Regions from separate parts of the Streptomyces endophyticus genome, predicted to be linked through region 1. Evidence: riboswitches for the same ligand, from Rfam matches in the RefSeq annotation. Region 1 holds a riboswitch; the other holds the start of a gene.
The links. Region 1 has a riboswitch for S-adenosylmethionine ahead of OKJ99_RS05910 (aminotransferase class V-fold PLP-dependent enzyme). Riboswitches for the same ligand answer to the same signal wherever they lie in the genome.

Region 1 (3,399 bases):
TACGCGCCGGCCGAGATCGGCCCGTCGGTCGACGAGAACGGTGTCGAGCGGAAGGTCTCGCGGCTGCAGAAGCTGCGCGGCAAGCTCTCGCGCGGTTACTACGGGGAGAACAACCAGATCCCGAAGCCGACCGCCGAGGAGTACAAGGAGATCACCAGCGGCCACGGCCACCACTGATCTCTGATCCGTCGCTGTAAGCCACAGCGGGAGCCCTCGTCCAGTGCCTGGACGGGGGCTCTTTGCGGTCCCGGGACCTGGATAGGGTGGGACCGCAGCACCTTTCAACCCACAGATGCACACAGGAGCGGCCATGAGCGCTTTGAACCCCGCTGGAGGCAACACCTCGGCGGACCGTTCCTGGCCCGCCGTCCTGAACGGCCTGCTGGAGGGCCGCGACCAGAGCGCCGACGACACGGCGTGGGCGATGGACCGGATCATGCGGGGCGAGGCGACCGACGCGCAGATCGCCGGGTTCGCGGTGGCGCTGCGGGCCAAGGGCGAGACCGTGCAGGAGATCTCCGGTCTCGTACGCGGCATGTACGAGCACGCCAATGTGATCGAGGTGCCCGGCGAGACCGTCGACATCGTCGGCACCGGCGGCGACGGCGCGAAGACCGTCAACATCTCCACGATGTCCGCGATCGTCGTCGCGGGGGCCGGCGCCAAGGTCGTCAAGCACGGGAACCGCGCCGCCTCCTCCGCCTCGGGCTCCTCCGACGTACTGGAGAAGCTGGGCGTCAATCTCGACCTGTCGCCGAAGCGGGTGCCCGAGGTCGCCGAGGAAGCGGGCATCACGTTCTGCTTCGCCATAAAGTTCCACCCCGCGCTGCGCTACGCGGGCGCCGCGCGCGGCCAGCTCGGCATCCGCACCGTCTTCAACCTGCTGGGCCCGCTGACCAACCCGGCCAAGGTGAAGGCGCAGGCCGTCGGCGTCGCCGATGCCCGGATGGCGCCGATCGTGGCCGGGGTCTTCGCCGAGCGCGGCAACTCGTCCCTGGTGTTCCGCGGCGACGACGGGCTCGACGAGCTGACCACCACCGGCACCTCCCGGGTGTGGACCGTGCGCGACGGCGGCGTGCGCGAGGAGTCCTTCGACCCGCGTGACGTCGGCATCGCCGTCGTGCCCATCGAGGCGCTGCGCGGCGGCGACCCCTCGTACAACGCGGAGGTCGCCCTGCGCCTCCTCGACGGCGAGCAGGGGCCCGTGCGCGACGCGGTGCTGCTGAACTCGGCGGCGGCCCTGGTGGCCGTGCGGCCCGGCGAGGGCACGCTCGTCGAGCAGATCCGGGCCGGCATGGACCGGGCCGCCGAATCGATCGACTCCGGCGCGGCGAAGGCCGCCCTGGAGCGGTGGGTGGCGGCCAGCAACCGGTAGACACGGACGTGGTGTGACGCAGGGCGCAGTCCAGATTTTGGACTGCGCCCTTGCCATGTCCGAGACGTGTGGCAGGATGCTTTTCAAGGTCATGAGTGACAGCGCTGTGTTAATTCACTGCAGAAGGCCCCAGCCCGCTGTCCGGCAACCCTCCGTCCGTGGCGGGGTGCCCTGGGTGAAGACCAGGTCGTACGCAGCAAGGCGTATGGCAAGCGCGGACCCCTCGCAACCCTGGGGTCCTGGTCCTCAAGGGAGCAGTCTCGTGAGCAAGCGAATGCGATAGGGCGTATCGGCCCCGCCTCCGCGTACCCGTTTCATCTTTCTTTCCATGCCGTAGAGCTCTGTCCCGATGAGCTCCCGCATGGTCAATTCGCTTACCTCGCCAGGGAGTTCACCCATGTCTGTTTCCGTCGACGCCGCCGCCTGTACCTCGGCCCCTTCCGACATCGCGGCCCCGCTTGCGGTCCTCGGCCGGGACGTCACCGTGCCGCTCGTCACCGGTGGCGAGGTCACGTACGCCGCCCTCGACTACGCGGCCAGCGCGCCCGCCCTGCAGCGGGTGTGGGACGACGTCGCCGCCTACGCGCCGTACTACGGCAGCGTGCACCGCGGCGCCGGATACCTCTCGCAGCTGTCCACCGACCTGTTCGAGAACTCCCGGGTCGCCGTCGCAGAGTTCCTCGGCTGCCGCGAGGACGACCAGGTCGTCTTCACCCGCTCCACCACCGACTCGCTCAACCTGCTCGCCGCCGCGCTGCCCGCCGACTGCGAGGTGTTCGTCTTCGAGACCGAGCACCACGCCTCGCTGCTGCCGTGGCGCGACGCCCGGGTGACGTACCTGAACGCGCCCCGTACGCCCGACGAGGCCGTCGCCACCTTGGAGCGCGCCCTCGCCGACCGTGACCCCTACGGTCCCGCCCTCGTCTGCGTCACTGGCGCCTCCAATGTCACCGGTGAGCTCTGGCCGGTGCGTGAGCTCGCGGCGGCCGCTCACGAGCACGGTGCCCGCATCGTGCTCGACGCCGCGCAGCTCGCGCCCCACCACCCGGTCTCCGTCCAGGACCTGGACGTCGACTGGGTCGCCTTCTCCGGGCACAAGCTGTACGCCCCGTTCGGCTCCGGTGTACTCGCGGGCCGCTCCGACTGGCTGACGCAGGCCGAGCCGTACCTCGCCGGCGGCGGCGCGTCCAAGAAGGTCGCGCGGCGCGCGGACGGCGGCGTGGACGTCGAGTGGCACGCCACGGCCGCCCGCCACGAGGCCGGTTCGCCGAACGTCATCGGCGTGTACTCCATCGCCTCCGCCTGCAAGGCGCTGACCGAGGCCGGGTTCAAGAACCTCGTCGCCCGTGAGCAGTACTTGATCGGCAAGGTCCAGGAGGGGCTCGCGGCGGTGCCCGAGGTGAAGGTGCTCTCCCTGTTCGGGGACGACGCGCCGCGCGTGGGCGTGCTGTCGTTCGTCGTCGACGGCTGGAACTCCTCGCACTTCGCCGCCGCGCTCTCCGCCGAGTACGGGATCGGGGTGCGCGACGGCCTGTTCTGCGCCCACCCGCTGGTGCGCACGCTGCTCGGCTCCGACCCGCAGCAGCAGGGCGAGTGCGGAGCCCCGGAGGCCGCGCCGGGCGAGAAGTCGCTCAACGCCATCCGCGTCAGCTTCGGCGCCGGGACGCCCGACGAGCACGTGGAGCGGTTCGTGTCCGCCGTGAAGGAGCTCGTGCGGGACGGCGCGCGGTGGAACTACCGCACGGAGGACGGGCGCTGCGTGCCGGACACCACCAACGCCTGAGGCAGCCGACTGCCCAGCAGGATCATCCGCAAGGCGCGTTCCGTGGCGTCCGTGAGGAACTCGCCGCCCCGGCCCAGCGCCTCCGCGAGCGTCACGGGGGCGGGCAGGATCGAGCTGTAGGCGTCGACCCCGGTGGCCGTCACCGTGTGCGCCCCCTCGCCGATGGTGCCCGCGAGGGCGAGCACCGGGCGGCCGAACCGCTTGGCGCGGCGGGCCACTTCGGCGGGGACCTTGCCGCGCG
Region 2 (3,399 bases), on a different contig from region 1:
GAAGCGGCGCAGCTTGCCCTGGTCGTCGAGGACGCGGGCGGCGATGCCGGTGTGGTTCTTCTCGAGGTCGGCGATGACGTCGGCGAGGGTGGCACCCTCGGCCGCGACCTCGGACTGCCCGCCGGTGTAGGTGCGCAGGATGGTGGGGATACGAACGTTGACGCTCATGGCGGTAACTCCTGTTGCTACAAGTGTCGGTCGGACTCAGAGGTCGGCGGCGAGGCCGGCTTCGCGGAACGCGTCCAGGCTCGGCCGGATGGTGGCGGTGGCCTGCGAGGAATCGGCAACCGCGTCCAGCGTCTTGAGCCCGTCACCGGTGTTCAGGACGACGGTGGTGAGCGACGGGTCGATCTGGCCCGCCTCGATGAGCTTCTTCGTGACGCCCAGCGTGACGCCACCCGCCGTCTCGGCGAAGACGCCCTCCGTCTGCGCGAGCAGCTTGATCGCGTCGACGACCTGCTCGTCGTTCACGTCCTCCACGGCGCCGCCGGTGCGGCGCGCGATGTCGAGGACGTACGGGCCGTCGGCCGGGTTGCCGATGGCGAGGGACTTGGCGATGGTCGTCGGCTTCTGCGGGCGGACCACGTCGTGGCCGCCCTTGTAGGCGACGGAGACCGGGGAGCAGCCCTCGGCCTGGGCGCCGAAGAGCTTGTAGGGCTTGTCCTCGACGAGACCGAGCTTGATGAGCTCCTTGAGCCCCTTGTCGATCTTCGTGAACTGCGAGCCGGACGCGATCGGGATGACCAGCTGGTCCGGGAGCTGCCAGCCGAGCTGCTCGCAGATCTCGTACGCGAGCGTCTTGGAGCCCTCGCCGTAGTACGGGCGGAGATTTACGTTCACAAAGCCCCAGCCCTCGCCCAGCGGGTCGCCGATGAGCTCGGAGCAGAAGCGGTTCACGTCGTCGTAGTTGCCCTCGATGGCGACGAGGTCACCGCCGTAGACACCGGCCATGACGACCTTGCCCTGCTCCAGGTCGTGCGGGATGAACACGCAGGACCGGAAGCCGGCACGGGCGGCCGCGGCGCCGACGGCGCCGGCCAGGTTGCCGGTGGAGGAGCAGGAGAGCGTGGTGAAGCCGAAGGCGCGGGCGGCCTCGATGGCCTGCGCGACGACGCGGTCCTTGAAGGAGTGCGTGGGGTTGCCGGAGTCGTCCTTGACGAACAACTTGCCCTGCTCGACGCCGAGTTCACGGGCGAGGTTGTCGGCCTTGACGAGCTTGGTCCAGCCGGGGTTCAGGTTCGGCTTCTCGGCGACGTCGGCCGGGACGGGCAGCAGCGGAGCGTAACGCCAGATGTTGGCGGGGCCGGCCTCGATCTGCTTGCGGAGCGCCTCGGGGTCACCGACGGGGAGGTCGTATGCGACTTCCAGGGGACCGAAACACTCGGCGCAGGCGAAGACGGGGCCGAGCGGGACGACGGCGCCGCACTCGCGGCAGGAGAGGCCGGAGGCCGGACCCAGGTCGACGGCGACGGCGGTTTCGGTGGCGACAGTCTGTACAGCCATGAGAGGCGAGGCCCTTTCTCCTCATCTTCCTCGCGACGCATCTCGCCACGAGACGGAATTGGCACCTTCCCGAGCCGGGAGCCTCGCGACGTCGACAGTGACAGTCGTACGAGACCGGCTGGATGGTTGCCGGGGCTTCAACGGGCCGTATCCCTCTGCCCCTCTGGATGAGCGGTATTCGATTGTGTGGATTCAGTTGTGTACGGCAGGCGACCCCCGACATGCGATGGTCACCGGCCTTGTTCAAGACTGTAACCGAAGGCCCGGACCCTTGAGATAGTCGTCCGAACCGCGAGATGGATCACATGAGGGTCCTGAGGGAAGGAACCCAGACCGTGCTGGAAGAGGTCGAGCGCTGGCTGAACAGGCGCTCCTGGTCCGTGACGGAGCACCCCTTGCACCGGTTGGTCGCCGCCAAGCACGCGTCGGGACAGACGGTGAGTGTCGTACTGCCCGCGCTGAACGAGGAGGAGACGGTCGGCGAGATCGTCTCCGAGATCCGGCGGACGCTGATGACGGACGCGGTGCCGCTCGTCGACGAGCTCGTCGTGATCGACTCCGGCTCCACCGACCGCACCTCCGAGGTCGCGGCGGCGGCCGGGGCGCGCGTCGAGCACCGGGACGCGATCCTGCCGCGGATCCCGGTCAGGCCCGGCAAGGGTGAGGTGCTGTGGCGCTCCCTGTTCGTCACTTCCGGTGACATCGTGTGCTTCGTCGACGCCGATCTGAGGGAATTCTCCGCGGACTTCGTCTCCGGGATCGTCGGGCCGCTGCTCACCGAGCCGGGCGTGGACTTCGTGAAGGCGATGTACGACCGCCCGCTGGCCGGGGCCGCCGGGCAGGGCGGCCGGGTGACCGAGCTGATGGCGCGGCCGATCCTCAATCTGCACTGGCCCCAACTGGCCGGATTCGTCCAGCCGTTGGGCGGCGAGTACGCGGCCCGGCGCTCGCTGCTCGAACGGCTCCCGTTCCCCGTCGGATACGGCGTGGAGCTCGGCCTGCTCGTGGACGCGCTGCACACCGTGGGCCTGGACGCGCTCGCCCAGGTCGACGTCGGCGTGCGCAAGCACCGGCACCAGGACGGGCAGGCGCTGGGCAGGATGGCGGCGGCGATCTACCGCACCGCGCAGCTGCGCCTCGCCCGCGGGCACCTCATCAGGCCGGTGCTCACGCAGTTCGAGCGCGGTGCGGACGGCTTCGAGCCGCGCACCCACCCGGTCGACACGGAGGAGCGCCCGCCGATGATCGAAATCGGTGAGTATGCGGAGCGTCGCGTGGCGTAACCGCCCCATAATCGTATGTTTTGCCTAAATTGCCCCTTATGCTGCTCAGACATCTCAAGGGCAAGGCGGCCTGTGCCGTCACAGCCGCCCTCGCCGCCTGCCTGACGGGCCTGGCACCGATTCCCGCCTCCGCGGATGTGGTCTCCCCCTTCGCCAAGCGCTACGACGAATCGATCTACGGCGACTTCAAGACCATCGGCAACACGGTCATGGGCTGCCCGACGGACGACGCGAGCATGGCCGCGCGCTGCGCCGTCGCCGCGAACGGCGAGGGCAAGGACAACAACAACACCTTCGTCATGCAGCGGATCAACACCGCCGGGACGACGGACGGCTACGGCTCCAGCACCGGCCGGGTCACCGTCCCGCCCGGCGCCGAGGTCGCCTACGCCCGCCTCTTCTACGGCGGCAACGACGGCACGTACAAGGGTCCGAGCGGGGCCCAGCTGAAGCGCTGCGACATCTCCGGCGCCGATGTGGACCCCTCGCCCGGCGACCCGCTGGACGCGACCCCCGCGGTCGGCGTGAACGGCGCGGCCCCGACCAAGGTCTCCCCCGAGAACCTGGTCCAGGACCCCGCCTCCACCAACGGCCCGCACTACTACACGGGCGA

Region 2: it holds a riboswitch for S-adenosylmethionine, as region 1 does, so the genes downstream of both, thrC (threonine synthase) here and OKJ99_RS05910 (aminotransferase class V-fold PLP-dependent enzyme) in region 1, are expected to answer to the same signal.

Annotation. Positions count from the first base shown of each region.
Region 1 covers NZ_JAOZYC010000029.1:6,764-10,162, forward strand. Annotated here, with positions in the region: gene qcrB (cytochrome bc1 complex cytochrome b subunit) at 1-177, shown strand, start outside; gene trpD (anthranilate phosphoribosyltransferase) at 311-1,375, shown strand; SAM riboswitch class IV at 1,463-1,596, shown strand; gene OKJ99_RS05910 (aminotransferase class V-fold PLP-dependent enzyme) at 1,773-3,158, shown strand; partial or broken gene OKJ99_RS05915 (glycerate kinase family protein) at 3,110-3,399, opposite strand, start outside.
Region 2 covers NZ_JAOZYC010000123.1:78,735-82,133, forward strand. Annotated here, with positions in the region: gene OKJ99_RS20300 (ubiquitin-like small modifier protein 1) at 1-168, opposite strand, end outside; gene thrC (threonine synthase) at 205-1,503, opposite strand; SAM riboswitch class I at 1,522-1,677, opposite strand; gene OKJ99_RS20310 (glucosyl-3-phosphoglycerate synthase) at 1,839-2,786, shown strand; gene OKJ99_RS20315 (DUF7927 domain-containing protein) at 2,825-3,399, shown strand, end outside.